DNA from 4 places in the Oharaeibacter diazotrophicus genome. Region 3 is predicted to be linked to each of the others. Evidence: predicted binding sites of a transcription regulator. Region 3 holds the regulator's gene; each other region holds the start of a gene.
The links. Region 3 encodes PhoB, which activates phosphate uptake and scavenging genes when phosphate is short. Its sites were predicted from a motif close to TGTCATNNANCTGTCAT; they were not measured.

Region 1: olsB (l-ornithine N(alpha)-acyltransferase) is a predicted target of PhoB. The motif match lies at 1,917-1,933, and genes of this name have one in related genera.
Region 2: EDD54_RS14805 (DUF2794 domain-containing protein) is a predicted target of PhoB. The motif match lies at 5,124-5,140, and genes of this name have one in related genera.
Region 4: EDD54_RS04940 (esterase-like activity of phytase family protein) is a predicted target of PhoB. The motif match lies at 3,998-4,014, and genes of this name have one in related genera.

Annotation. Positions count from the first base shown of each region.
Region 1 is NZ_SNXY01000007.1:152,995-160,179, forward strand. It holds gene EDD54_RS09225 (hypothetical protein) at 1-196, opposite strand, end outside; gene EDD54_RS09230 (GtrA family protein) at 410-811, shown strand; gene olsB (l-ornithine N(alpha)-acyltransferase) at 818-1,765, opposite strand; gene EDD54_RS09240 (TerC family protein) at 2,032-3,021, opposite strand; gene dnaK (molecular chaperone DnaK) at 3,441-5,339, shown strand; gene EDD54_RS09250 (hypothetical protein) at 5,419-5,874, shown strand; gene dnaJ (molecular chaperone DnaJ) at 5,908-7,062, shown strand.
Region 2 is NZ_SNXY01000008.1:543,292-550,476, forward strand. It holds gene acnA (aconitate hydratase AcnA) at 1-1,588, shown strand, start outside; gene EDD54_RS14790 (hypothetical protein) at 1,692-2,093, opposite strand; gene EDD54_RS14795 (c-type cytochrome) at 2,271-2,573, opposite strand; gene acs (acetate--CoA ligase) at 2,799-4,736, shown strand; gene EDD54_RS14805 (DUF2794 domain-containing protein) at 5,167-5,595, shown strand; gene EDD54_RS14810 (GNAT family N-acetyltransferase) at 5,622-6,152, opposite strand; gene EDD54_RS14815 (Bax inhibitor-1/YccA family protein) at 6,299-7,081, opposite strand.
Region 3 is NZ_SNXY01000006.1:65,271-72,455, reverse strand. It holds partial or broken gene pstA (phosphate ABC transporter permease PstA) at 1-532, shown strand, start outside; gene pstB (phosphate ABC transporter ATP-binding protein PstB) at 568-1,389, shown strand; gene phoU (phosphate signaling complex protein PhoU) at 1,428-2,135, shown strand; gene phoB (phosphate regulon transcriptional regulator PhoB) at 2,154-2,852, shown strand; gene EDD54_RS00505 (NUDIX domain-containing protein) at 2,923-3,513, opposite strand; gene EDD54_RS00500 (DeoR/GlpR family DNA-binding transcription regulator) at 3,636-4,388, shown strand; gene EDD54_RS22820 (hypothetical protein) at 4,392-4,568, opposite strand; gene EDD54_RS00495 (AAA family ATPase) at 4,771-5,763, shown strand; gene EDD54_RS00490 (DUF58 domain-containing protein) at 5,784-6,695, shown strand; gene EDD54_RS00485 (hypothetical protein) at 6,688-7,119, shown strand; gene EDD54_RS00480 (VWA domain-containing protein) at 7,116-7,185, shown strand, end outside.
Region 4 is NZ_SNXY01000006.1:1,043,749-1,050,933, reverse strand. It holds gene EDD54_RS04950 (L,D-transpeptidase family protein) at 43-1,302, shown strand; gene EDD54_RS04945 (DUF6898 family protein) at 1,415-1,666, shown strand; gene EDD54_RS04940 (esterase-like activity of phytase family protein) at 1,749-3,941, opposite strand; gene glyA (serine hydroxymethyltransferase) at 4,267-5,571, shown strand; gene EDD54_RS04930 (hypothetical protein) at 5,651-6,217, opposite strand; gene nrdR (transcriptional regulator NrdR) at 6,434-6,904, shown strand; gene EDD54_RS04920 (SPOR domain-containing protein) at 6,927-7,185, opposite strand, start outside.

The sequences.
Region 1 (7,185 bases), on a different contig from region 3:
CGCCGAGGAACTCGCGGACGGCGACCAGACGCATCGCCGATTCGGGGTCGCCGAGGGCGGCGAGCGCGGGCAGCCAGCCGCCGGCGGCGACGAAGACCGCGAGCAGGAACAGCACCACGGCGGGCAGCGGCACGTCGCCCGGAAGGGCGCGCGCGGATGGGGCGGCGAGCGTGACGGCGCTTCGTTCGGGGGGCATCGACCAGGGACCGGGAGCGGACGCCAACGACCCCCGTCCGCAGGGGCAGGGTTAGCTTGCCCTTAACGGGATGAGGAAAAGGTAAAGGCGAACCCGTGGCGGCCGTCGCCGCCGGGCCGGACGGACCACGATGCGCAACCCCTCCACCGCCGCCGAGCGCGCCGCCGCGATCCCGAGCCGTCGTCGCGGCACCGTCGCGCGGGGCCGGGCGCGATGACGCCGGCGGATCGGTTCGGGCGCTACGCGCGCTTCCTGGTGGTCGGCGGTCTCGGCTTCGCGGTCGACGCGGGCGCGACCGAGCTCCTCGTCCTGGCGGGGCTGCCGGCGCTCGGCGCACGGGTCGCGGCGATCGCGCTCGCGATGACGACGACCTATCTCCTCAACCGCCGCCTGACCTTCCGCTCGGACCGGCGCGGCGCGGCGCTGCTCGCCGAGGGCGGACGCTACTTCGCGGTGGCGATCGGCGCCGCCGCGTTCAACTACGCCGTCTTCGCCCTGGTGCTGACCATTGTACCGGGGATACGCCCGGCGCTCGCCGTCGCCGTCGCCTCGGTGGCGGCGATGGTGCTGAGCTATCTCGGCTATTCGACGCTGGTGTTCCGGCGCCGACCGTGACCGCGATCAGGCGGCGTGACGGCCGGCGTCGGCGCCGTAGTAGCTGACGTAGCGCGAGGAGATCGCCGAGACCGGCAGCACGATCATGACGTCGGTGGTGCCGAACTGGCGGTCGACCACGGCGCCGTCGCCGATGCGGGCACCGAGGCGGAGATAGCCCTTGATCAGCGGCGGCAGGGCGTGGAGGGCGGCGCGGGTGTCGATCGCCTCGCGCGGCATCAGGTTCATGTCGACCCGCCGCTCCGGCAGCGCGGACACGGCCCACTCGCCGGCGGCGCCCGCGTTGTGGTGCAGGAACGACAGCGGCAGGGCCAGCGCGGCCGGGTCGGTGCCCTCGAGCGAGGCGCAGCCGATCATGACGTCGAGGCCGTGGGAGAGCACGTAGGACCAGATGCCGTGCCAGAGCAGCTCGACGGTGCGCTTGTTGCGGTAGGGCTTCAGCACGCAGGAGCGGCCGAGCTCGAGGAAGCGCAGATCTCGGTGGCGGGCGACCAGCGGCGCGAGATCGAACTCGCCGGCGGAGTAGAAGCCCTGCCGGGCCTCGGCGACCTCCTGGCGGAGCAGGCGGTAGGTGCCGACGATGCGCGGCATCGGCTTGCGGAAGCGGCGCTGCAGCACGTCGTCGTGGTCGAGCACCAGGAGATGGTCGCAGACCGCGTCGAAGGCGTCGCGGTCGCGGCGCGAGGCGAGGGTGGCGGGATCGGCGATCGCCGCCATCTCCTCGTAGAAGACGGCGTAGCGAAGCGCCTGGGCGGCGCGGATCTCGCCCTGGGAACGGGCGAGGCGCACCTCGAGCGGGCCGATCCGCCCGAGCGTCTCGGGCTGGGGCCGGCGGATGGCGTCGGCGCGCAGGAGGTTCGGGAGCGAGACCGGGACCGAGCCGGGCGCGGCGATCAGCGGGGCGAAGCGGCGGGCGAGCGCCTTGGGAGCGAGGGCGCGGGCGGGCGACAGCATGCGGGCCATGGCGCCGACGCGGGCCGGATCCGACTTCTTCTCCACGTGACCTGTCCCCCCGATCGTCCGTCCGTCGTTCGTCGGATGGTACCACCGCTCCGACCCGTCGGTTAGACAGATCATAACTTGTCGGCGGTTCCGTGACAGCCGGCTGAAGGAAAGATGACGGCGGCGGTTTCCCGCCGCCGCCGAGGTCCGCCGACCCGGTAGAGGGCCGGGCCGGGGCGCGCGGGACCAGGCGGGGGCCCGGTCCCGCGCAGGCGTCGTCAGGTCTCGCGGGTGGCGAGGGCCCGGTCGCCGCGGGTGCGCCACAGCGAGGCGCCGATGCCGGCGGCGAGGATCGCGAAGGTCGCGCCGAGCGAGACCGCCGGCGGGATCTTGGCGATGCCGAGCATGTCGGCGGCGAAGATCTTCGAGCCGATGAAGATCAGGAGCACGGCGAGGGCGTACTTCAGGTAGACGAAGCGGTGCATCAGGGCGGACAGCGCGAAGTAGAGGGCGCGCAGGCCGAGGATGGCGAAGATGTTGGAGGTGTAGACGATGTAGGGGTCGGTGGTGATCGCGAAGATCGCCGGCACCGAGTCGACCGCGAAGATCACGTCGGCGAACTCGACCATCAGCAGCGCCAGGAGGAGCGGCGTCAGATAGGTCTTGAGCTTGCCGGTGGCGGGGTCGGGCAGGCGGACCAGGAAACGGTCGCCGTGGAGGTCGTCGGTCACCGGCAGACGGCGGCGCACCCACTTCAGCAGCGGGTTGGAGCCGACGTCGTGGCTGGCGTCGGCCGCCATGATCATCTTGACGCCGGTGAGGATCAGGAAGGCGGCGAAGACGTAGAGCACCCACGAGAATTCGGCGACGATGGCGGCGCCGGCCGCGATCATGATGCCGCGCAGCACCAGCACGCCGATGATGCCCCACAGCAGCACGCGGTGCTGGTGGATCCGGGGAATGCCGAAATAGGCGAAGATCATCGCGATGACGAAGATGTTGTCCATCGCGAGCGACTTCTCGACCACGAAGCCGGTGACGTAGGCGAGGCCCGCCTCCTCGCCGCGGGCGTACCAGAGCCAGCCGCCGAAGGCGAGGCCGAGGGCGATGTAGAAGCCGGAGAGCAGGAAGCTCTCGCGGATGCCGATCTCGCGGGCGTCGCGGTGCATGACGCCGAGATCGAGCAGGAGGAGGACGGCGACGGCGCCGAGGAAGGCCAGCCACATCCAAGCCGGCGTGCCGAGAAAGTCGAGATACAGGAATTCCATGGGGCGGGATCGCGGATGTCGGCGTGTGTCCGCTCGCGGTTCCGACATCGCGCGTCGCCGACCGCACGCGCCAGAGGGGCCCGGAACCACCTCAACCCCGCTCAGGTGGGAAGCGCGCGCGGCGGATGGAAGAGGCGGCTAGGTGAAAAAACGTACCGGCGCGGTGAAAGCGCCGACGCCGGCCCGCACGCGCGCCGCCGCGGCCGGGCGGGACGGGCGCGCGGGTGCCGTCACGGCGGTGTGAAAGGCCGACTTGCGGGCCGGAAAGGCCCCTCTTATATACCCGTCGAAACACGCGCCCGGCCGGTCGGTCGGGCGGAAACCCAATGTTTCTAATGGGGGCCGGCCGCATCGCGCGGCGATCTCCGGACGCCTCGGTGAAGGGGGTCCGGTCGGCCTGCTGGAGCGGAGTGAGAACCATGGGCAAGGTCATCGGCATCGACCTCGGTACGACCAACTCGTGCGTCGCCGTGATGGACGGCAAGAATGCCAAGGTCATCGAGAATTCCGAGGGCGCGCGGACGACGCCCTCGATCGTCGCCTTCGCCGACGGCGGCGAGCGCTTGGTCGGCCAGCCGGCCAAGCGCCAGGCGGTGACCAACCCCGAGAACACCTTCTTCGCGGTCAAGCGCCTGATCGGCCGCCGCTACGACGACCCGATGGTCGCCAAGGACAAGAAGCTCGTCCCCTACGAGATCGTGCGCGGCGACAACGGCGACGCCTGGGTGTCGTCCGAGGGCACCAAGTACTCGCCGTCCCAGATCTCGGCGATGACGCTGACCAAGATGAAGGAGACCGCGGAGGCCTATCTCGGCCAGCCGGTCACCCAGGCCGTCATCACCGTTCCCGCCTACTTCAACGACGCCCAGCGTCAGGCCACCAAGGACGCCGGCAAGATCGCCGGCCTCGAGGTGCTGCGCATCATCAACGAGCCGACGGCGGCGGCGCTCGCCTACGGCCTCGACAAGGGCGACAAGTCGCGCACCATCGCGGTCTACGACCTCGGCGGCGGCACCTTCGACATCTCGATCCTCGAGATCGGCGACGGCGTGTTCGAGGTGAAGTCGACCAACGGCGACACCTTCCTCGGTGGCGAGGACTTCGACATGCGGCTCGTCTCCTATCTGGCGGACGAGTTCCAGAAGGAGCAGGGCATCGACCTGCGCGGCGACAAGCTGGCCCTGCAGCGCCTGAAGGAAGCGGCGGAGAAGGCCAAGATCGAGCTGTCGTCGGCGACGCAGACCGAGATCAACCTGCCCTTCATCACCGCCGACGCCAAGGGGCCGAAGCACCTGACGATGAAGCTCACCCGCGCCAAGTTCGAGGCGCTGGTGGATGACCTCGTGCAGAAGACGATCGATCCCTGCAAGGCGGCCCTCAAGGACGCCGGCCTGTCGGCCGGGCAGATCGACGAGGTGGTGCTGGTCGGCGGCATGACCCGCATGCCGAAGATCCAGGAGATCGTGAAGCAGTTCTTCGGCCGGGAGCCGCACAAGGGCGTCAACCCGGACGAGGTCGTCGCGATCGGCGCCGCGATCCAGGCCGGCGTGCTGCAGGGCGACGTCAAGGACGTGCTGCTGCTCGACGTCACCCCGCTGTCGCTCGGCATCGAGACGCTCGGCGGCGTGTTCACGCGCCTAATCGACCGCAACACCACGATCCCGACCAAGAAGAGCCAGGTGTTCTCGACCGCCGAGGACAACCAGACCGCCGTGACGATCCGCGTCTTCCAGGGCGAGCGCGAGATGGCCGCGGACAACAAGATGCTCGGCCAGTTCGACCTCGTCGGCCTGCCGCCGGCGCCGCGCGGCGTGCCGCAGATCGAGGTGACCTTCGACATCGACGCCAACGGCATCGTCAACGTGTCGGCCAAGGACAAGGGCACCGGCAAGGAGCAGCAGATCCGCATCCAGGCCTCGGGCGGCCTGTCGGACGCCGACATCGAGAAGATGGTCAAGGATGCCGAGGCCCATTCGGCCGAGGACAAGAAGCGTCGCGAGGCGGTCGAGGCGAAGAATCAGGCCGAGGGCCTGATCCACTCGACCGAGAAGTCGCTGGCGGACTACGGCTCCAAGGTCTCGGCCGCCGACAAGTCGGCGATCGAGACGGCGATCGCCGACCTCAAGGGCTCGCTGGAGTCGAACGACGCCGAGACCATCAAGGCGAAGACCAACACGCTCGCCCAGGCGGCCATGAAGCTCGGCGAGGCGATGTACGCGGCCTCCCAGGGCGGCGCGGCGGAGCAGCCGGGCACCCAGGGCGACGACGTGGTCGACGCCGACTTCGAGGAAGTGAAGGACGACAAGAAGGGCGCTTGACCCGCTGCCACTTCTGCTACTTTGATCCCGCGGCCGGGCCGACCGTTTTCGGTTGGGCCGCGGGGACAGGGTGCGGGTCATGCGGCGCCGGTCGGCGGTCTTCGTCCTTTTCGTGTTGCTCGCCGGGTGCCAATCGAAGCCGGCCTCCTCCACCTTCGGTCCCGTCTATGACGGTCCGGTCGGCTATCCGGGGTTCGATCCGCCGGAGTGGATGCTCCAAGATTTCTGCGCCCAGGGCGACAGTTTCGATTTTTGTCAGGGCTTCACCATCGAAGAACAGCGGGCGATGCTGCTTGCTTACCGGCTGGAATTGGCGTTGCTTACGCAACGCGAATGTGGTGGGGCCACCACTTGGGTAGGAGTGAATCGTCTTCTTGATGCTTGGGGTACTAAGCCTCCCAAAGCAGCCGTCGATCGGTACCAGAGGGCTACCGAGCAGGCAAGAGACGATTTTGAGGACTTGAGGAAGAGGAACGGGAATATCTTGTGTCAGAAGCTAAAGAAGATTCCCGACCTGGATGGTTTCATCGAGTGAAGTACAAAGACCGTGAACAACAGATAGGTTAGCATGGCCAAGCGCGACTACTACGAGGTCCTCGGGGTCGGCAAGACCGCCGACGAGAAGGAGCTGAAGAGCGCCTTCCGCAAGCTCGCCATGCAGCTGCACCCGGACCGCAACCCCGGCGACACCACCGCCGAGGCGAAGTTCAAGGAGGCGAACGAGGCCTACGAGGTCCTGAAGGACCCGCAGAAGCGCGCGGCCTACGACCGCTTCGGCCACGCCGCCTTCGAGAACGGCGGTGGTGGGCGCGGGCCGTTCGGCGGTGCCGGTGCCGACGCCGGATTCGGCGCCTCGATGGCCGACATCTTCGACGACATCTTCGGCGAGTTCATGGGCGGCGGCCGCCGCGGCGGCCAGCGTTCGGGCGGGCGCGAGCGCGGGGCGGACCTGCGCTACAACCTCGAGATCTCGCTCGAGGAGGCCTTCGCCGGCAAGACCGTCGAGATCGACGTGCCGACCTCGATCACCTGCGTCAAGTGCGACGGCTCGGGCGCCAAGCCCGGCTCGAAGCCGACCCAGTGCCGCACCTGCGGCGGCGCCGGCAAGGTGCGTGCCTCCCAGGGCTTCTTCACCATCGAGCGGACCTGCCCGACCTGCCAGGGCCGCGGCGAGACCATCGCCGACCCCTGCGACGCCTGCGGCGGCACCGGCCGCACCACGCAGGAGCGCAAGCTCTCGGTCAACATTCCCGCCGGCATCGAGGACGGCACCCGGATCCGGCTTGCCGGCGAGGGCGAGGCGGGCCTGCGCGGCGGACCGGCCGGCGACCTCTACATCTTCCTCAGCCTGAAGCCGCACGAGTTCTTTCAGCGCGACGGTGCGGACCTCTACTGCCGCGTGCCGATCTCGATGACGACGGCGGCGCTCGGCGGCGGCTTCGACGTGCCGACCATCGACGGCGGCAAGACCAAGGTGCGCGTGCCCGAGGGCACCCAGACCGGCAAGCAGTTCCGCCTCAAGGGCAAGGGCATGCCCGTGCTGCGCTCGCGCGACACCGGCGACATGTACATCACCGTGGTGGTGGAGACGCCGCAGAACCTGACGCGGCGCCAGCGCGAGCTGCTCGAGGAATTCGAGAAGTCCGCGAGCGGCGACACCCACCCGGAATCGGCCGGCTTCTTCGCCAAGGTGCGCGACTTCTTCGACAACCTCGGCGGCTGATCCACGGCCGCCGTGGCGCCTTCCGCGGCAATGCGCCCGACAAATCGGCTTGCCGGAATCGGACACGGCTCGCCATAAAAGCGACATCGGCCGGGCCGAGCGTGCGGCCAACGTCGACAGGGC
Region 2 (7,185 bases), on a different contig from region 3:
CACGCTGTCGCTCGACCTTTCCGACGTCGAGCCCTCGCTCGCCGGTCCGAAGCGCCCGCAGGACCGCGTGCTCCTGAAGAACGCCAAGGAGGGCTTCCTGAAGTCGCTCGCCGGCGAGTTCAAGAAGACCGAGGCGGGCGAGCGCGCCAAGGTCGGCGGCACCGACTTCGACCTCGGCCACGGCGACGTGGTGATCGCGGCGATCACGTCCTGCACCAACACGTCGAATCCCTCGGTGATGATCGGCGCCGGCCTGCTCGCCCGCAACGCGGTCAAGAAGGGCCTGACGTCCAAGCCGTGGGTGAAGACCTCGCTGGCGCCCGGAAGCCAAGTGGTCGGCGAGTATCTCGCCAAGTCCGGCTTGCAGCCCGACCTCGACGCCCTCGGCTTCAACCTCGTCGGCTACGGCTGCACCACCTGCATCGGCAACTCCGGCCCGCTGCCGGAGGCGATCTCGAAGACGATCAACGCCGCCGATCTCGTCGCCGCCGCGGTGCTGTCGGGCAACCGCAACTTCGAGGGCCGCGTCAATCCGGACGTGCGCGCCAACTACCTCGCCTCGCCGCCGCTCGTGGTCGCCTACGCCCTCGCCGGCTCGCTGCAGGTGGATCTCACCACCGAGCCGCTCGGCACGGGCTCCGACGGCCAGCCGGTCTACCTCAAGGACATCTGGCCGACCTCGCGGGAGATCGCGGAGTTCATCCGCGCCAACGTCACCCGCGAGATCTTCGAGAAGAAGTACGCCGACGTCTTCAAGGGCGACGACAATTGGCAGGCGATCTCGGTCGCGGCCGGCCAGACCTTCGTCTGGGACGACAAGTCGACCTACGTCCAGAACCCGCCCTACTTCGTCGGCATGGGCCGCAAGCCGGGCGACGTCACCGACATCGTCGGCGCCCGCGTGCTCGGCCTGTTCCTCGACTCGATCACCACCGACCACATCTCCCCGGCCGGTTCGATCAAGGCGGCGAGCCCGGCCGGCAAGTACCTGCAGTCGAACGGCGTCGCGCCGGCCGACTTCAACCAGTACGGCACCCGCCGCGGCAACCACGAAGTCATGATGCGCGGTACCTTCGCCAACATCCGCATCAAGAACCAGATGGTGCCGGGCGTCGAGGGCGGCGTCACCGTCCACTATCCGGACGGCGCGCAGGCGCCGATCTACGACGTCGCCATGCAGTACCGCCACGAGGGCGTTCCGCTGGTGGTCTTCGCCGGCAAGGAATACGGCACCGGCTCGTCGCGCGACTGGGCGGCCAAGGGCACCAACCTCCTCGGCGTCAAGGCCGTGGTGGCGCAGTCCTTCGAGCGCATCCACCGCTCGAACCTCGTCGGCATGGGCATCGTCCCGCTGGTGTTCAAGGACGGCGAGAGCTGGCAGACGCTCGGCCTGAAGGGCGACGAGACCGTGACCATCCGCGGCCTCGAGACCGTCAAGCCGCGCCAGACGCTGACGGCCGAGATCACCTTCGCCGACGGCTCCACCAAGGCCGTCGACCTCGTCTGCCGGATCGATACGCTGGACGAGCTCGACTACTTCCGGAACGGCGGCATCCTGCACTACGTGCTGCGCCAGCTGGCGGCCTGACCGGCCGCCCGGCATCCGGGCCGACCGTGAAATGAAGAGGGCCCGCCGGACGATCCGTCCGGCGGGCCCTTCGCTTGTCGTGAACGTCTTGCGATCGGCGGTATCAGGCGGCGGTCGCGGCGTAGGCGGTGGCGGCGGCGACGATGACGCACGCCTGCGCCATCAGGCTGGCGCGGCCGAAGCCGCCGAGGCCGAGGCGCTCGGCGAGGTCGCGCAGGCCGGCGTCGACCGCCGGGAACACCTGGACCAGGAGACCGGCGGCGGCGAGCAGCAGCGCCGCCGAGATGCCGAAGCCGAAGGCGGCGACGACGACCCAGACGGCGAAGGTGACGCCGTGGATCACGCTCATCACCTGCAACGGATCGGCATGGTCGTCGAGGGCGGTCGCGGCGAAGCGGCCGCCGAGGCGGCACAGCACGCCGGCGGAACCGGCCGAGACCACGGAGCCGACGGTGACCAGGAGGCCGAGCAGCGTCAGCGAGAGCGGGGTGGCGGCGTCGATCATGCGGGTTGGTCCTGCACCGTTGTCGTTCTCGTCGGTGGCTCCTTGTCGCACGACACCCCTCGAGATCAGGCCAACGCCGATCCGAACATTTTTACGGTGCCGATAACGCCGGCTTCATCCTCACGGCCGCCACCCACGGTCGCCGTCCGGTCGCCGCGGACGACGTCCGCGTCCCGCTCAACGCGGCAGGCCGGCGTAATATTCCGCGAGCGCCTCGATCTCGTCCTCGGAGAGGCCGCGGGTCATCACGCGCATCTCGTGGTGGCGGCGGGTGCCCGCGTGGAAGGCGCGCAGCTGGTTGGCGAGGTAGAGGAGGTTCTGCCCGGCGAGGTGGGGCACCTCGGCGTCGCGGGCGATGCCGTCGACGCCGTGGCAGGGCTCGCATTCGGCGACGAGGCGGGCGAGGTCGGGTTCCGCCGCCCCGGCCGGTCCGACGAGGGCGACGGTCAGCGCCGCCGCCGCGAAAATCCGTGCGTTCATCGCCCGTCTCCCGTCCGATTCGGCGGCCGGCCCGTCGCCGACCGGCTCCACCCTACCAATTGACGAGACGGAATCGAGGCTTCCGGGCCCCCTTGTCGAACGAAAGTTCGAAGCTCCGGGCGTGGACGCCCCTGGGGGTGGCGGCCATAATGCCGGGCATCGAACAGGGGGCGTACCGCCGCGGGAGGACGGTCGGCGGAGCCCCCGCCAGGGAGGTCCCCGAAGATGTCCGGCGAAGTGTTTCCGGTTCCCGCGAGCGTGGCCGAGGCCGCCTACGTGGACGATGCGGCCTATCGGGCCATGTACCAGCGCTCCGTCGAGGATCCCGACGGCTTCTGGGGCGAGCACGGCAAACGGCTCGACTGGATCAAGCCGTACACCAAGGTCAAGGACACCCGCTACGCGCCGGACGTCTCGATCAAGTGGTTCGAGGACGGCACGCTCAACGTCTCGGCCAACTGCATCGATCGCCATCTCGCGACCCGCGGCGACAAGACCGCGATCATCTTCGAGGGCGACGATCCGAACGACAGCCGCCACATCACCTACCGCGAGCTCCACGCCGAGGTCTGCCGCTTCGCCAACGTGCTGAAGGCGCACGGCGTGAAGAAGGGCGACCGGGTCACGATCTACCTGCCGATGATCCCCGAGGCGGCCTACGCGATGCTGGCCTGCACCCGCGTCGGCGCGATCCACTCGATCGTGTTCGCCGGTTTCTCGCCGGACAGCCTCGCCGGCCGCATCGAGGACTGCGCCTCGAAGATCGTGCTGACGGCGGACGAAGGTCTGCGCGGCGGCCGCAAGGTGGCGCTGAAGGCCAACGTCGACGCGGCGCTCGCCAAGATCGGCGGCGTCGAGACCGTGGTGGTCGTCAAGCGCACCGGCGGCGCGATCGCCATGACCGAGGGGCGCGACGTCTGGTACCACGAGGAGGCCGCCAAGGTGCCGGCCGACTGCCCGCCCGAGGAGATGAACGCGGAGGATCCGCTGTTCATCCTCTACACCTCCGGCTCGACCGGCAAGCCGAAGGGCGTGCTGCACACCACCGGTGGCTATCTCGTCTACGCCTCGATGACGCACCAGTACGTCTTCGACTATCACGACGGCGACGTCTACTGGTGCACCGCCGACGTCGGCTGGGTCACCGGCCACAGCTACATCGTCTACGGCCCGCTCGCCAACGGCGCGACCACGCTGATGTTCGAGGGCGTGCCGACCTGGCCCGACGCCGGCCGATTCTGGCAGGTGGTCGACAAGCACAAGGTCAACATCTTCTACACCGCGCCGACCGCGATCCGTTCGCTGATGGGCGCCGGCAACGACCACGTGACCAAGACCTCGCGCGCTTCGCTGCGGATCCTCGGGTCGGTCGGCGAGCCGATCAACCCCGAGGCCTGGCTCTGGTACCACAACGTCGTCGGCCAGCAGCGCTGCCCGATTGTCGACACCTGGTGGCAGACCGAGACCGGCGGCATCCTGATCACCCCGCTGCCGGGCGCGACCGCCCTGAAGCCGGGCTCGGCGACGCGGCCGTTCTTCGGCGTCCAGCCGGCGGTGGTCGACGCCGAGGGCAAGTTCCTCGAGGGCGCGACCGAGGGCAACCTCGTGATCACCGACTCGTGGCCCGGCCAGATGCGCACCATCTACGGTGACCACGAGCGCTTCGAGCAGACCTATTTCTCGACCTACAAGGGCCTCTACTTCACCGGCGACGGCTGCCGCCGCGACGAGGACGGCTACTACTGGATCACCGGCCGCGTCGACGACGTCATCAACGTCTCGGGCCACCGCATGGGCACCGCCGAGGTCGAGAGCGCCCTCGTCGCCCATCCGAAGGTGTCCGAGGCGGCCGTGGTCGGCTATCCCCACGACATCAAGGGCCAGGGCATCTACTGCTACGTCACCCTGATGGCCGGCGAGGAGCCGACCGAGGCGCTGAAGAAGGAACTCAAGGACTGGGTGCGCCGGGAGATCGGCCCGATCGCCACGCCGGACCTGATCCAGTTCGCCCCCGGCCTGCCGAAGACCCGCTCCGGCAAGATCATGCGCCGCATCCTGCGCAAGATCGCCGAGAACGAGTTCGGCAGCCTCGGCGACACCTCGACCCTGGCCGATCCGGCCGTGGTGACCGACCTGATCGACAACCGCCAGAATTTGAAGTGAGAGGGCGGGTGGCCCGAACCTCATTGGGCCGCGGCCTTTGTTGAATGCTACTGAAGGGCTCCGATGGCTTCGTTCCATCGGGGCCCTTCTTCATTGCCGGGAACGATCTTCTCGTTCCGAACCCGCCGCGTATGCGTCTCCCAGTTTGCCTTCCGGACCGCGGAGCGCTCGAGGCCCCGACCGCGGCCGTAGACTCGCGCCCCTCTAAGCGAGCAGGGGGATCGGACGATGCGCGACAGGCTCTTCGTCCTCTTCGGACGGTCGGTGCGGCTCGAAGCGGAGGGACCGGTCGCCGTCCTGGCCGTGGTCGCGATTCTGGTCGCCGCGATGCTGCTGCGGTGAGGCGGCTGCCTTTTCCGTTTGCATCGCCCTGCCCGCCGCGCGATCATGACAGGCGGGTGACGGGGCGGCTCCGGTTCGGGAGGTGCGTTTGGCAGACGCTGCAGACGACGACAGGTTCTCGGCCGAACTGATCCCGCTGCGCCCGCGCGGTTCGGCCTCTCCCGGGACGGCGCCCCTCCAGAACGCTCCCCACGCCGGACCGCCGGCGCGCGAAAAACCCTTCGTTGCCTTCGACCGCCACGAGCTGTCAGAGATCCTCAAGGTCTACGGCCGCATGGTCGCCGCCGGGGAATGGCGCGACTACGCCATCGACACGCTCGCCGATCGCGCGGTGTTCTCGATCTTCCGCCGCAGCACCGAGATGCCGCTCTACCGCGTCGAGAAGAACCCCAAGCTCGCCCGCCGCCAGGGCGCCTACGCCGTGATCTCGCAGACCGGCGTCATCCTGAAGCGCGGCACCGACCTCTCCCGTGTGATCCGGGTGATCGACAAGAGCGTGTCGCTGGTCGACGCCTGAACGGTCGGCTGTTCGCGTCGCCCATCTCAGCCCACGGGAGGGGTCTCGTCACCGTCGCCGAGCGGGCGACGCATCAGCATCTGGTCGAGCCAGCGGCCGTGCTTCCAACCGACCGCGGGCGCTACCCCTACCGGCGTGAAGCCCGCCGCCGTGTGCAGGCCGATCGAGGCGGCGTTGGCGCTGTCGCCGATCACCGCCACCATCTGGCGGAAGCCGCGGGCGGTGCAGGCGTCGATCAGCGCCGCGAGCAGCCGGCGGCCGACGCCGCGGCAGTGCAGGGCCGGCGCGACGTAGATCGAATTCTCGACCGTGAAGCGGTAGGCGGCGCGCGGCCGGTAGCTGCCGGCGTAGGCGTAGCCGGCGAGGACGCCGTCCGCCTCGGCGACCAGATAGGGATAGCCGGCGTCCGTCAGCTCCTCGAAGCGGCGCAGCATCTCCGCGTCGTCGGGCGGATCGAGTTCCCAGGTGGCGGTACCGTGGAGGACGGCGTCGCGGTAGATCGCCGCGATCGCGGGAAGGTCGGACGGGGTGGCGGGACGGATCGTGACGTCGGACATGGCGGACCGGTCTGAAGGCTGTCGGAACGGTCTCCTTCGACCACGCCGGCGCCGCGGTGCCAAGTTCTCCGCCGCTGCGACCATTAAAAAAGGGCGCGGGATGGTCTCCCGCGCCCTCGGCGAACCGTCGTCGGTCCGGATCGTCGTCAGTCGCGCTGCTGGCCGAACAGCTGGAGCAGCATGACGAACATGTTGATGAAGTCGAGGTAGAGCTGCAGCGCGCCCATGATCGCCTTGCGGCCGGTGGTCGCGTAGTCGTCGCCCTCGAAATACATCTCCTTGATGCGCTGGGTGTCGTAGGCGGTCAGGCCCGCGAACACCAGCACGCCGATCGCCGACACGGCGAAGCCGAGCGCCGACGACTGCAGGAAGATGTTGACGATCGACGCGATCACGATGCCGAACAGGCCCATGATCAGGAACGAGCCGAAGGCCGAGAGATCGCGGCGGGTGGTGTAGCCGTAGAGGCTGAGCGCGCCGAAGCTCGCCGCCGTAACGAAGAACACCTGCGCCACCGACTGGCCGGTGTAGACCAGGAAGATCGACGACAGCGACAGGCCGACCAGGGCCGAATAGCCCCAGAACAGCGCCTGGGCCGCGCCGACGCTCATGCGGTGGATGCGGAAGGACAGGAACAGTACCGCGATCAGCGGGGCGAACATGATCACCCAGCGCAGCGGGCTCGTGAAGATTGCCGCGCCGAAGCCGGTCAGCAAAATGTTGCCGGCCTGAGCAACCGCGTTCGACGGATCGGTGGTAACCGCCGCACTGAAGGCGCCGATGGCGGCGAGGCCCGTCACCACGAGGCCGATGGCCATGTAGTTGTAGACCTTGAGCATGTAGGACCGGAGGCCCTGGTCGATGTCAGCGGCCCTGTCGGGCGCCACCGAGCCGTAGCGCATCTGGGCGTTGCGATCGGGGAATGCCATGGACCGTAACCCTTTCTGACCCTCTGGGAAGCGAGCGGCCCGCCGTTCGGGCGGACCTCGTCCCGGAATATGGGCGACACATTCCCCCCTCACAAGGGCGCGAA
Region 3 (7,185 bases):
CAACAACCTCGCGGCGGTGCCCTCGATCGTCTACGGCATCCTCGGCCTGTCGGTGTTCATCAACTTCGCCCACCTGCCCCGCTCGGCGGCGCTGGTCGGCGGCTTGGTGCTGACGCTGTCGACCCTGCCGACGATCATCATCGCCACCCGCGCCGCGCTGAAGGCGGTGCCGCCGTCGATCCGCGAGGCCGGTCTCGGCGTCGGCGCCTCGAAGATGCAGACCATCTTCCACCACGTGCTGCCGCTCGCCATGCCGGGCATCCTGACCGGCACCATCATCGGCCTCGCGCACGCCCTCGGCGAGACGGCGCCGCTGCTGATGATCGGCATGAAGGCCTTCGTGGCCGACGTCCCGACCTCGCCGCTCGAGCCGGCGACCGCGCTGCCGACCCAGATCTACATGTGGGCGACCGAGCCCGAGCGCGCCTTCGTGGAGCGCACCTCGGCCGCCATCATGATCCTGCTCGCCTTCCTGTTCGTCATGAACGCCGCCGCCGTGGTCCTGCGCCGCGCCTTCGAGCGCCGCTGGTGACCCGCCGCCCCCCCGTATCGTCCGGAGGATTTCCGATGACCGCCGTCCTCGCCGAAGCGCCCAAGCACCAGACCATCCGCACGCCCGACGCCGTGGCGCGTCCGGTCAAGGTCAAGGCTGACACCGTCAAGGTCTTCTACGGCCAGAAGCAGGCGCTGCACGGCGTCTCGATCGACATACCCGAGCGCGCGGTCACCGCGTTCATCGGCCCGTCGGGCTGCGGCAAGTCGACCTTCCTGCGCTGCATCAACCGGATGAACGACACCATCGCCGGATGCCGCGTCGAGGGCCGGATCGCCATCGACAACAAGGACATCTACGACCCGGATCTCGACGTGGTCGAGCTGCGCGCCCGCGTCGGCATGGTGTTCCAGAAGCCGAACCCGTTCCCGAAGTCGATCTTCGAGAACGTCGCCTACGGCCCGAAGATCCACGGTCTCGCCCGCTCCAAGGCGGACCTCGAGGAGATCGTGGTGACCTCGCTGAAGAAGGCCTCGCTGTTCAACGAGGTCAAGGACCGCCTGCACGAGCCGGGCACCGGCCTCTCCGGCGGTCAGCAGCAGCGCCTCTGCATCGCCCGCGCCATCGCGGTGTCGCCCGAGGTGATCCTGATGGACGAGCCGTGCTCGGCGCTCGACCCGATCGCGACCGCCAAGGTCGAGGAACTGATCGACGAGCTGCGCACCAACTTCACGATCATCATCGTGACCCACTCGATGCAGCAGGCGGCCCGCGTGTCGCAGCGCACCGCCTTCTTCCACCTCGGCGTGCTCGTCGAGGAGGGTCCGACCGATCACATCTTCACCAACCCGATCGAGAAGCGGACCCAGGACTACATCACCGGCCGCTTCGGCTGAGCCGCGCCGCAACGCCAGGCACGCTTCGGGAGGGTTCCATGGAGCACACCGTCACCGCCTTCGACCAGGAATTGCGCGATCTCGCCGGCCACGTCGCCGAGATGGGCGGCATCGCCGAGCGGCTGGTCGCCGATTCCGTCGCCGCCCTCGCCCGGCTGGACCAGTTCCAGGCCCAGCGCGTCGTCGACGCCGACCGCCGCCTCGACGAACTTCAGCGCCGCATCGAGGAGGAGGCCGTCCTCCTGATCGCGCGCCGCCAGCCGATGGCCTCGGACCTGCGCGAGATCGTCGCCGCCCTGCGCATCTCGATCGACCTCGAACGCGTCGGCGACCTCGCCAAGAACATCGCCAAGCGCGTCGCCGCCATCAACGGCGCCGGCCTGCACAAGAGCCTGTGGGTCGGTGTCGAGCACCTCTCCGACATCGTGCTCGAGCAGATGAAGGCCGTGCTCGACGCCTTCACCCAGCGCGACGACGCCGCCGCCCGCGCGGTGCGCCTGCGCGACACCGAGATCGACGCGCTCTACACCTCGATCTTCCGCGAGCTCCTGACCTACATGATGGAGGATCCGCGCAACATCTCGCAGTGCGCCCATCTGCTGTTCTGTGCCAAGAACCTGGAGCGCATCGGCGACCACGCCACCAACATCGCCGAAACCGTGCACTATGCGCTGACCGGCGCGCCCTACGGCGAGGAACGCCCGAAGGCCGACCTCAGCGCCATCGAAACCGTGACGCCGGCCTGAGCCGGCGCGGGGCGATCCATGACCAAGGTCCTGATCATCGAGGACGAGGAGCCGGTCAGCCTGCTCCTGCGCTACAATCTCGAGGCCGAGGGCTTCGAGGTCGAGCAGAGCTTCCGCGGCGACGAAGCCGAGATCCGGTTGCGCGAGATCGTGCCGGACATCGTCATCCTCGACTGGATGCTGCCCGGCCTCTCGGGCATCGAGCTGTGCCGGCGGCTGCGCCAGCGCCCGGAGACCCAGCGCACGCCGGTCATCATGCTGACCGCGCGCGGCGAGGAATCCGAGCGCGTGCGCGGCCTCGCGACCGGCGCCGACGACTACATCGTCAAGCCCTTCTCGGTGCCCGAGCTGGTGGCGCGCGTGAAGGCGCTCCTGCGCCGGGCCAAGCCCGAGACGCTGACGTCGGTGCTGGTCTCCGGCGACATCGAACTCGACCGCGAGACCCGCCGGGTCCGCCGCAGCAGCCGCGAGATCCATCTCGGCCCGACCGAGTTCAAGCTGCTGGAATTCCTGATGCGGGCGCCCGGCCGGGTCTTCACCCGCGAACAGCTGCTCGACGGCGTCTGGGGCCACGACGTCTACGTCGACGAGCGCACCGTCGACGTCCACATCGGCCGGCTGCGCAAGTCGATAAACCGCGGCACCTCGAAGGACCCGATCCGCACCGTCCGCGGCGCCGGTTACTCCTTCAACGAGCAGTTCGCCAAGCAGCGCTGAGGGCGGCCGTCGGGCCGCCGGCACCTTGGCGAGTTCGTGGTGGACCGGCAGGCCGCGGGCGCCCCACCGGTCAGCCCGCGTGCGGGAAGATCGCCAGCGCGGCGTGCTGCAGCAGCATGATCGTCTTGGCGTCGGCGATGCGGCCGTCGGCGACCATCGCCATCGCCTCGTCGAAGCCGACTTCCATCATCTCGATGTCCTCGCCCTCCGCGGCGACGCCGCCGCCGTCCGAGACCCGGTCGGCCGGCTCGTAGGGCGCGACGAAGAAGTGCAGCCGCTCGGTCACCGACCCGGGACTCGTGAAGGCCTCGTAGACCTTCACCGGCGCCCGCACCCGGAAGCCGGTCTCCTCCTCGGCCTCGGCGCGGATGCGCTCCTCCGGCGAAGCGGCGTCGAGCAGGCCGGCCGGCGCCTCGATCAGGAGGTCGTCCCAGCCGTTGACGAAGGCCGGGTAGCGGAACTGCCGGGTCAGCACCACGGTGCGGCGGTCGAGGTCGTAGAGCAGGATGACCGCGCCGTTGCCGCGGTCGTAGGTCTCGCGCGACTGACGCTGCCAGACGCCGTCGGCGCGGCGGAAGTCGAAGACGGTCTTCCGGAGGACGTACCAGTCGTCGGAGAGCACCCGGACGTCGTGAACCCGGACCCGGTCGGCCACCGTCATCGCACACCTCACACTTCATGAAATCGCACGAACGAGAACGAAATTGCCGTTCTTGCTTGCCTTCAGGGCACGGATACGGGATATTTCGTGCAGAGACAAGAATTTTCGTGAAGGCTCTCGTCATGCTCGCCAGCCAACGCCGCGCCCTGATCCTAGAGACGCTGGCCCGCGAGGGTCAGGTCGTCGCCAAGGTGGCGGCGGAGCGATTCGGGCTGTCGGTGGACACGATCCGGCGCGACCTGCGCGAAATGGCGGCGGAGGGACTGCTGCAGCGGGTCCACGGCGGCGCGCTGCCCGCTTCGCCGGCGCTGGCGGATTTCGCCGCGCGGCAGTCGATCGCCACCGACGCCAAGGACCGGATCGGCCGGGCGGCGGCGGCGCTGGTACGGCCGGGGTCGGTGGTGTTCGTCGACGGCGGCACCACCGCGGGCCGGCTCGCCCGGCACCTTCCGCCCGATCTCGCCGCGACCGTGGTGACCCATGCGCCGAGCGTCGCGCTCGAGCTCCTCGACAAGCCGGGAATCGAGGTGGTGCTGGTCGGCGGCCGGCTGTTCCGGCATTCGGTCGTCGCGGTCGGGGCCGCCGCCGCGGCGGCGATCGCGGAGGTGCGGGCCGACACGGTGTTCCTCGGGGTCACCGGCATCCACCCGGAGCACGGGCTCACCACCGGCGACTACGAGGAAGCCCGGATCAAGCGGGCGATGATTGCGGCCTCGGCCGACTGCGTGGTGCTCGCCTCGGCCGAGAAGATCGCGGCGGTGTCGCCGTGGCGGATCGCGCCGTTCGAGGCCACGACGACCGTCGTCGCGTTGGATCCGCCGGAGGAGTTCGCGGCCGCGGCGGCGCGCGCCGGCGTCCAGATCCTGGCCGCGTGAGCGTCAGCGCACGGTTGGCACGCCGGGAATCAGCTCGGGAACGAGGTCGGGCAGCGGGCTCGGAATGTCGCTCTGCGGCTCGCCCTTCAGGTGCTCCTCGATGGCGGCGTCGCCGGGGTTCTCGGGCTCCTTCTCGGTGCCCGGATTGATAGGCTTCGGCGTCGGTAGTTCGGTCGGCATCGCGCTTCTCCTTGATTTCGTTGCCAGTGGGTCAACGGATCCGCACCGGCATGGTTCCGGGCGATCCCCCCCGGGGCGAGATGTCACGACGGCCGACCGCGGTGGCCGGTTGAGCCCGTCGCGTGCTCCGGCATAGACTTCTTCCCGGGTGGAGGCGGGACCGGACAGCGCGCGCCGAACGCGGGCACCGGGAGGAGACGGCATGAAGATGGGCGAGGACGCCGCCACCGGCGCGGCCGACGACCTGCGCGCGCGGGTCGCGGCGCTGACCGAGCGCCTGCAGGCGGCGCTGATCGGGCGGACGCCGCTGGTCGAGCGGCTGATGACCGCCCTCCTCTGCGGCGGCCACGTGCTGGTGGAGGGCGCGCCCGGCCTCGCCAAGACGCGGGCGGTGAAGCAGCTCGCCGACGGCCTCGATTCCAGCTTCGCCCGCATCCAGTGCACGCCCGACCTGATGCCCGCCGACCTCACCGGCACGCCGGTCTGGCGCCCCGACCGCGGCGCCTTCGAGTTCGTGGCCGGGCCGGTGTTCCACTCGCTGGTGCTGGTCGACGAGATCAACCGGGCGCCGCCGAAGGTGCAGTCGGCCCTGCTCGAGGCGATGGCCGAGCGGCAGGTCACCGCCGGCGGCGCCACCCATGCCCTGCCCGACCCGTTCATGGTGGTGGCGACGCAGAACCCGATCGAACACGAGGGCACCTTCCCGCTGCCCGAGGCGCAGCTCGACCGCTTCCTGTTCCACGTGCTGGTCGAGATGCCCGGCCCGGCCGAGGAGCGCGCCATCCTCGACCTCGTCGAGCGCGAGACCGTGGCCGAGCCGGCCGCGCCGGGACCGCGGCTCTCGATGGCCGAGGTGCGCGCGGCGCGGGCGGCGGCAGCGCGGACCCATCTCGCCCCGGCGCTCAAGGACCACATCGTCCGCCTCGTCACCGCCACCCGCGACGGCGGCGCCGGCGAGGACGTGCGCGCCGCGATCGAGCACCCGGTCAGCCCGCGCGGCACGCTGGCGCTCGCCGCCGCCGCCAAGGCGCGCGCCTGGCTCGCCGGCCGCGACTACGCCACGCCCGAGGACGTGCGCAGCCAGGCGGCCGACGCGCTCGCCCACCGCCTGATCCCGACGTGGCGCGCCACCGCCGAGGGCGACCACGCCCGCGCCATCGTCGCCCGCATCCTCGACCGCATCGCCCCGCTCTGACGCCCTGACCGAGGCCGCCCATGGGCATTCCCGCCGACCCCGGCGCCGTCGTCGACCCCGACTCCCTGATCCGCCTGCGCTTCCTGGCGGCGGAGGCGCGGCGCCGGCGCGTGCGGCGCACGTCGTCGCGGCCGGGGCCCTTCGTGACGCGGCGGCGCGGCCGCGGCAGCGAGACCGACGACGTCCGCCTGTGGAGCCACGGCGACGATCCCCGCCACGTCGACCGCAACGCCACCGCCCGCACCGGCGAGCCGCACGTGCGCACCTTCCGCGACGAGCGCGAGCGCACCACGCTGCTGGTCGCCGACTTCCGGCCGGCGATGCTGTTCGGCACCCGCCGCGCGCTGATGTCGGTGGCGGCGGCCGAGATCCTGGCGCTGGCCGGCTGGTGGGTCGCCGCCGAGGGCGGCCGCGTCGGACTGTTGGCACTCGCCGGCGGCGAGCCGGTGCACGTGCGCCCGGCGGTCGGCGAACGCGCGATGATCGCGGTGGTCGGCGGCCTCGTCCAGGCGCATCGGCAGGCGCTGGCCGGCGCCGGCCACGACGCCCCGGCGATCGGCCCGCAGCTCGCCGCGGCGGCGCGCTCGATCCCGAGCGGCGGCACGCTGGTGCTCGCCTCCGGCTTCGACGACGTCTTCGAGGGGGCGGACACGGGCTTCGCGGCGGCGATCGCCGAGGCGCTGGTGCGGGTCGACGTCGCCGCCGCGGTGATCTCCGACGCCTTCGAGCGCACCGCACCGGCGGGCGTCTACCCCTTCGTCACCGCCGACGGCCGGCGCGGGCTCGGCGCGGTGCGCGGCGCGGAGCGCGGCGTCGGCGGCGCGGAGGCGACCGCGGCGCGGCTCGCCGGCCTCGGCGTCCGCTCGGCGGTGGTGCGGACCGAGGAGCCGCCGGCGGCCCAACTCGCCGCGGTCGAGGCGCTCCATGGCTGACGCGCCCGCCCTCGCCGGCCTCCGGCCGCCGCACCTGCCGGCGGTCTCGACCGCCGTCGCCGCCGACGATCTCGGCTTCGCCGTGGCGGTCGGCATCGTCGCGGCGCTGGCGCTGGTCGGGCTGGCGCTGCTCCTCGCCCGTGGGCGCTCGCCGGCAGCCGCCGCTGCGGCGCGGGTGCGCGCGGCGGCGGCGCTGCCGCCGGACGAGCGCATCTCGGCGGTCGCGACGGTCCTGCGCGACCATCTGGTGGCGCGCGGACGGCTCGCGCCCGGCGCGACCCTGACGGCCTTCGTGGCCGACTTCCGCGGCTCGCCCGACGTCGCGGAGGGACTGGCCGCGCTGGCCGACGGGCTCTACGCCCCGGCCGACGAGGCGGCGGCCCGGCGCGGCAGCGCGGCGGCGCTCCGGGTGATCGGGCGATGAACGCGCTGTTCGCGACGCCGCTGGCGCTCGCCGCCCTGCCGCTGCCGCTGCTGGCGAGCCGGCTGA
Region 4 (7,185 bases), 980 kb from region 3:
CGTCCCGGCCCTCGGTCGGCATCACGGGAGCTGAGACCAGTCGTGACCCTTCGGCAGACGATCGCCTCGACGACCCATCGCGCCGCGCCGAGCCGCCGCGCCGTGCTGAAGGCCGGCCTCGCCGCCGGGTTCTCCGCCGCGGCCTTCTCGGCCGAGGCGCAGACGCTGATGGCGCAGACCGAGTGGTTCGAGAATTTCGACACCTCCGGTCCGCAGCAGGCGCCGATCCGCTCGGCGCGTCCGACGCTGTCGTCGGCGACCGCCGGCTACACCGAGCAGGCGATCGCCACCTATTCCGACATCGCCGCCCGCGGCGGCTGGAACACCGTGCCCGGCGAGCAGACGCTGAAGATCGGCGTGCGCAGCGGCAACGTGGTCGCCCTGCGCCAACGCCTCGCCGTCACCGGCGACATCTCGGCCAGCGGCGGCAACGCCGACAGCTTCGACACCTTCGTCGACGACGCGGTCCGCCGTTTCCAGCTCCGCCACGGCCTCAACGCCGACGGCGTCGTCGCCGGTGACACGCTGCGCCAACTCAACGTGCCGGTCGACGTCCGGCTGCGCCAGCTCGAGGTCAACCTAGTGCGTGCGCGCACCTTCGCCGGCGACCTCGGCGGCCGCTACGTGATGGTCAACATCCCCGGCGCCGAGATCGAGACCGTCGACGCGGACCTCGTCCATTCCCGCCATCAGGCGGTGGTCGGCAAGATCGACCGCCAGACGCCGCTTCTGGTGTCGAAGATCAACCTGATCAAGTTCAATCCGTTCTGGACGGTCCCGAAGTCCATCATCATCAAGGACCTGATCCCGAAGATGCAGCAGGACTCGGGATACCTGGACCGGCAGAAGATCCACATCTACGACCAGCGCGGCACCGAGCTCGACTGGCGCAACATCAACTGGAACTCGGACGAAGCGGTCAACTACATGTTCCGCCAGGATCCGGGCGACCTCAATTCGATGGGCTCGGTCAAGATCGAGTTCCCCTCGCCGGAAGGCGTCTACATGCACGACACGCCCTCGAAGGGCCTGTTCGGCGAGAACGCGCGCTTCCACTCCTCGGGCTGCGTGCGCGTGCAGAACGTGCGCGAGTACGTGTTCTGGATCCTGAAGAACACCACCGACTGGCCGCAGGAGCGCATCATCCAGGCGATGACCTCGGGCGAGCGCATCGACGCGCCGGTGGCCGATCCGGTGCCGCTCTACTTCCAGTACGTCACCGCCTGGGCGACGCCGGACGGCATCGTCCAGTTCCGCGACGACATCTACCAGCGCGACGGCCTCGAGGTCGCCGCGCAGTGACGGCCGCCCGCCGCGACGCGGCGTGGCCGACGACACGACTTCCAGTGAAGGCCCGCCGGATCCAGCGTGATCCGGCGGGCCTTCGCGTCTCCGGATCGGGGAGGGCGGCGCCATGGCCGGACCGCGGGCCGACGAGATCTACTTCGAGCACACCGTGATCGGCCGGCAGGTCAAGGTCGCGGCGATCGACGGCGCGACGGGGACCGAGGTATCGATCGTCGGGCCGGCGTCGGCCGCGCCGCGCGACCTCGAGGCCTTGGCGCTGCGCAAGCTGCTGGTCCGGCTCGGACGCGGCGACGGCGGCGCGGGCGGACCCGGGGGCGCGGCGCCGGGCGGCGCACGGGGCGGCGGCATTCTCGCCTGAGCGGGCTGCGCCCGCTCGAAACGGAACGTGGCGCGCCGTGGTTCGGCGCGCCCCGTCGGGTCGTCGGTCGTATCGGCGCCGATCAGGGCGTCGGAAGCTTGCCGAGCTTCAGGAAGTAGGTTTCGCCCGAGCTGTCGTCGACGCCGTCGTTGTCGGTCACGACATAAGCATCGCCGGCCGCGTCCACGGTGAAGCCCTCGACCTTGTCGACCACGAAGCCGTGGAAGGCGGCGAGGTCGGGCACGAGGTCGCGGACAGCCGTCTTGGTCACGGTCGGGATCTCGGCGGCGCCGACCGCGGCCGGCACGAGGCCGGCGAGCGACACCGAGGTCAGGGCTTTCAGACGCGCCTTCGGGCCGATCTGGTTGTCGCGCTCGATCAGGACGAGGCGGTCGCCGACCGCGGTGACCTCGGACAGGCCGACCCAGGCGCCCTCGGCGGCGGCGTCGAGCGGGTAGTGCACCACGCCCCAGGCCTTGGTGGCCGGCTTGTAGGACAGCAGCTTGGTGGTGCCCTTCGGATCGGACTCCCAGCCGCGCTGGACCGCGAGCCAGACGGTCTCGTCCGCGCCGGCGCCGGTGGTGGTGACGCCCTCGAAGCCGTAGTTGGTCATGCCGGCGGTGATCTCGGCCGGCAGTTCGATCTCCTCCTCGATCGCGCCCTCGGCGGAGACCTTCAGCAGGAGGTTCTTGAGCTCCTTCTTCGGGTTGCCTTCCGAGGCCAGCCAGAAGCCGCCGCCGTCGCGGGTGGCGATGCCCTCGAGGTCGAGCTTCTCGGCCGGCTTGCCGCCACGGGTGACGGTGAGCGCGCCGGTGATCGTCGCCGGCGTGGTCTTGGCGTCGATCGTCAGGATGCGGCCGGTCGAATAGACCGAGTCGGAGACGGCGTAGAGCTTGCCGGCCTCGGCGTGGTCGGCGGCGAGGCCCGACAGCGCGCCGAACGGGATCGGCAGGCCGTCGGCGGTCTTCGCCGAGTGGATGGTCGGATAGGCCGGGGTGCCCTCCGCGCGGGCGTAGATCATGACGTGGGCGCGCACGCCGCCGTCCTCGACGAGGTCGGTCTCGTTGGCGGTGACGAGGAGGTTGCGCGCGGGGATCGCCAGCACGCCCTCGGGACCGATGCCCGACGGCAGGATCTGGAGGAGTTCGGGCGTGGCGCCGTCGCGGTAGACCGCGACCACCGAGGCGCGTTCGGAGGCGACGAACAGCAGGCGGTCGCCGTCGAAGCTGCCGGCCTCGACGCCCTCGATCTCGATGCCCTTCTTGTTGCGCTTGTCGTTGTAGTGGCCGAGCGCGACCACCTCGTGCTCGAGCGACGCGCCGGATTCGTAGACGACGGTGCCGTCCTTGTTCCAGACGGTGAAGCCGCGGGTGCCGCCCTTCCAGTCGCCCTCGTTGGCGGTGGCGAAGCGGTCGTCGTCGAGCCAGACGACGCCGTCGGGCTCGCGGGCGACGTCCTTCTTCGTGCCCGAGAGGTCGATCACGCCGTCCTTCTCGGTGTCGACTTGCTCGAGCGTCACCGTGCCGGCGGAGAAGTGGTTCACGACCTTGGCGGTGGCCAGGTCGATCACCACGAGGTGGTTGTTCTCCTGCAGCGTCACCACGGCCTCGTTGCGGCCGTTGATCGAGACGAATTCGGGCTCCGGATCCTCCGGCGCGACCGCCGCGAGGCCGGTGACGTCGACCTTGGCGAGGCCGGCGCAGGCCGGCAGGCCGCCGTCGAGCTTCAGCACGGCGACGAAGCCGCCCGGCAGCTGCGGCAGATCGCCCTTGGCGACCTCCTCGTCGCGCTCGTTCTCGATCGCGATCGCCATGTAGGCCTTGTCGGGCGAGACGGCGACGGAGTCCGGCTGGCCGCCGAGGTCGCAGGTGGACTCGACCGTCTTCGAGGCGATGTCTACCACCGCGAGGTGGCCCGACGGCTCGGCCTTGCTCTTCGACGTCACCACGCCGACCAGCGCCTTGCCGCCGACGACCTTGACCGACGTCGGCTCGCCGCCGAGGGCGACGAAGCCGGCGGCCTTCGGCGCGGCGGGATCGGTGATGTCGACGATGCCGACGCCCTGCTGCGGGCTGTCGGTGTAGACCAGCGTGTTGCCGTCGGCGGTCGCGGAGACGATCTCGGCGACCGACGGCTTGCCGCGGGCGTCCTCGGGGAGGTTGTCGGTAACCTCGAAGGTGGCGACGCGGTTGAAGACGGGCGCGGCGCCGGCTGCGATCGCGGTGGTCGACAGCAACGCCAGGGCGAGGGCGCCGCGAAGGGTCGTCCGGGTCATCGGGAGTGTCTCCGGTGGCGGGTGACGAATTGACACGTCCCTTGTTCCGGCGTTCGACGACAGGGCGATGACGGTCGGCGAGCCGCGGATTTCCACGGTCCGGCGCGGGCTTCGCAAATTTGGCTGAAGGCGACCCGCAGCAACATTGAAGCGACAGCGCGCGGGGGCGCTGCTAGCCGTTCGCCATGGCGCAAATGGCGGCCGTCCGCGTCGGGATGCCGGTTGTCGGGTTCTCCGCCCGCATGGTATCGACCGACGGAACCGGCCCGTCCGGCCACGGGACCAACGGGCCCCCGCGCGGCCCCCGATCGAACGGACACGAGAGATGTCGAGCACCCAGTCTGCCGATGCGAACTTCACCTCCGGCTTCTTCGACCGCTCGCTCGCCGAGGCGGATCCGGAGATCGCTTCCGCGGTCGCCAAGGAACTCGGCCGCCAGCAGCACGAGATCGAGCTGATCGCCTCGGAGAACATCGTCTCCAAGGCCGTGCTCGAGGCCCAGGGCTCGGTGCTCACCAACAAGTACGCAGAGGGCTACCCGGGCAAGCGCTATTACGGCGGCTGCCAGTTCGTCGACATCGCCGAGAATCTGGCGATCGAGCGCGTCACCAAGCTGTTCGACTGCAAGTTCGCCAACGTGCAGCCGAACTCGGGTTCGCAGGCGAACCAGGCGGTGTTCCTCGCCCTCGCCAAGCCGGGCGACACCATCCTCGGCCTCGACCTCGCCTCGGGCGGCCACCTGACCCACGGTGCCAAGCCGAACCTCTCGGGCAAGTGGTTCAACGCGGTCGCCTACGGCGTGCGTCCGCAGGACCACCGCATCGACATGGATCAGGTCCGCGCGCTCGCCGTCGAGCACAAGCCGAAGATCATCATCGCCGGCGGCTCGGCCTACAGCCGCGTCTGGGACTTCGAGGCCTTCCGCGCGATCGCCGACGAGGTGGGCGCCTACCTGATGGTCGACATGGCCCACTTCGCGGGTCTGGTCGCGGCCGGCTTTCATCCCTCGCCGTTCCCCTACGCCCACGTCGCCACCTCGACCACGCACAAGACCCTGCGCGGTCCGCGCGGCGGCCTCGTGCTGACCAACGACGAGGACATCGCCAAGAAGATCAACTCGGCGGTGTTCCCGGGCCTGCAGGGCGGCCCGCTGATGCACGTCATCGCCGGCAAGGCGGTGGCCTTCGGCGAGGCGCTGAAGCCCGAATTCAAGCTCTACATCAAGAACGTGGTCGAGAACGCGAAGGCGCTTGCCGAAACGCTCCGCCGCGGCGGCGTCGACATCGTCTCGGGCGGCACCGACAACCACCTGATGCTGGTCGACCTGCGCCCGAAGGGCCTGACCGGCAAGGCGGTCGAAGCCGCGCTCGGCCGCGCCGACATCACCTGCAACAAGAACGGCGTGCCGTTCGACCCGGAGAAGCCGACCATCACCTCCGGCATCCGCCTCGGCACCCCGGCCGCCACCTCGCGCGGCTTCGGCGTCGCCGAGTTCCAGGAGGTCGGCCAGCTGATCCTCGCCGTCCTCGACGGCCTGAAGGAGAACGGCGAAGAGGGCAACGGCTCGGTCGAGGCCGCGGTCAAGGAGCGCGTCCGCGCGCTGACCGACCGCTTCCCGATCTACGGCTGATCGCCGGTCGCACGACCGAACGACGCGAAAGGGGCGCCGCGGACCACCGCGGCGCCCTTCGTCGTTCCGGGCGCGGGGCTCACTGCGGCAGGGCGGCGATCTCGGCGAGGCGCTTGGAGAGGGTGTCGGAGGCGTCGGTGTCGTCGAGGACGACGTCGTCGACCACCGCGTGGCCGTTCTCGGTGACGACCACGAAGACGCGACGCGAGACGTGCTCGCGGGTGGCGGCGTCGTTGCCCTCGAAGCAGCGCATGTTCTTGAATGTGACGACGACCTCGGTTCGGCCGGCCGTGGTGGCGCCGGGCGCGACCTTGAGGTCCTCGAGCGGGCAGCCGTCCTGGCCGCCGACGATCGGGTCGTAGTCGAACGGCGAGCCGGTGGCGTCGTCCTCGACGTCGAAGGCCGGGTGCTTGGCGGCCTCGCGGTAGAGCGCGGCGATCCGGGCGCTGTAGACGCCGTCGAGCAGGGCCGGCGCGAAATAGTCGGCGTCGACGCCGTCCGGCGTCGTGGCGCCGGGATCGCCGTTGCCCCAGTTGGCGTACATGACGGCGACGATCTTCTCGACCGGGGCGACCGCGGGCGTCGCCGCGACCGCGGCGGCGGTTCCGGCGAGGAGGAGGGCAAGGGCGGCGAGCGTCTTCGGCATGGTGGCTGTTGCGTCGGATCCGGTTGGAGCGATGCGCGCACCGGCCGGGCGCGCCGGGCGGACGATGGCACGGGCCGCGGTCCGCCGTCGAGCGCGGCTTGGTTTCCGTGATCCCCGTCCGGGGAGGGCCGGACGGACTCCCGCCCGGGGGCGTCGGCGGTCTATCATGCGCGCCACGCGCCGACCGATTCCCGGCCGGCGGACAAGGACCGCTCGATGCGCTGCCCCTATTGCGGCAACGAGGACACCCAGGTGAAGGACAGCCGTCCGACCGACGACGGTACCGCGATCCGGCGCCGGCGGGTCTGCACGGCCTGCGGCGGCCGCTTCACCACCTTCGAGCGCGTGCAGCTGCGCGAGCTGACCGTGGTCAAGCGCTCCGGAAGGCGCGTGCCGTTCGACCGTGACAAGCTGGTGCGCTCGGTACAAATCGCGCTCCGCAAGCGGCCGGTCGAGCCGGAGCGGGTCGAGCGCATGGTCAGCGGCATCGTGCGTCAGCTCGAGAGCGCGGGCGAGCCGGAGGTGCCGGCCGAGCGCATCGGCGAACTCGTCATGGAGGGCCTCAAGAACCTCGACGACGTCGCCTACGTCCGCTTCGCCTCGGTCTACCGCGACTTCAGCGAGGCCAAGGACTTCTCGAGCGTCATCCACGAACTCGCCGGCGATCTCCCGCGGCGCGGGGACTGATCCCGGCCCGAACCGCCGACCCTCAGCGGATCGCGAGGGCCTGGCCGAGGTAGAAGGCCGGCAGGCAGGCGAGGCCGGCGTCCTCGACGCGGGTGCAGCGGTCGGCCGCGTCGGCGGCGTTGGTGAACGGGCCGGCGACGAGCAGCAGCTCGGTGGCGCCGCCGCGGTCGCGGACGGTTGCGAGGGCCTCGAGGTCGCCGAACAGGTCCGGCTTGTCGGCGAGCAGGCGCCGCCACGCCGCCTTGACCGCGGTCAGATCGCCGTAGCTGCCAAGCTCGATG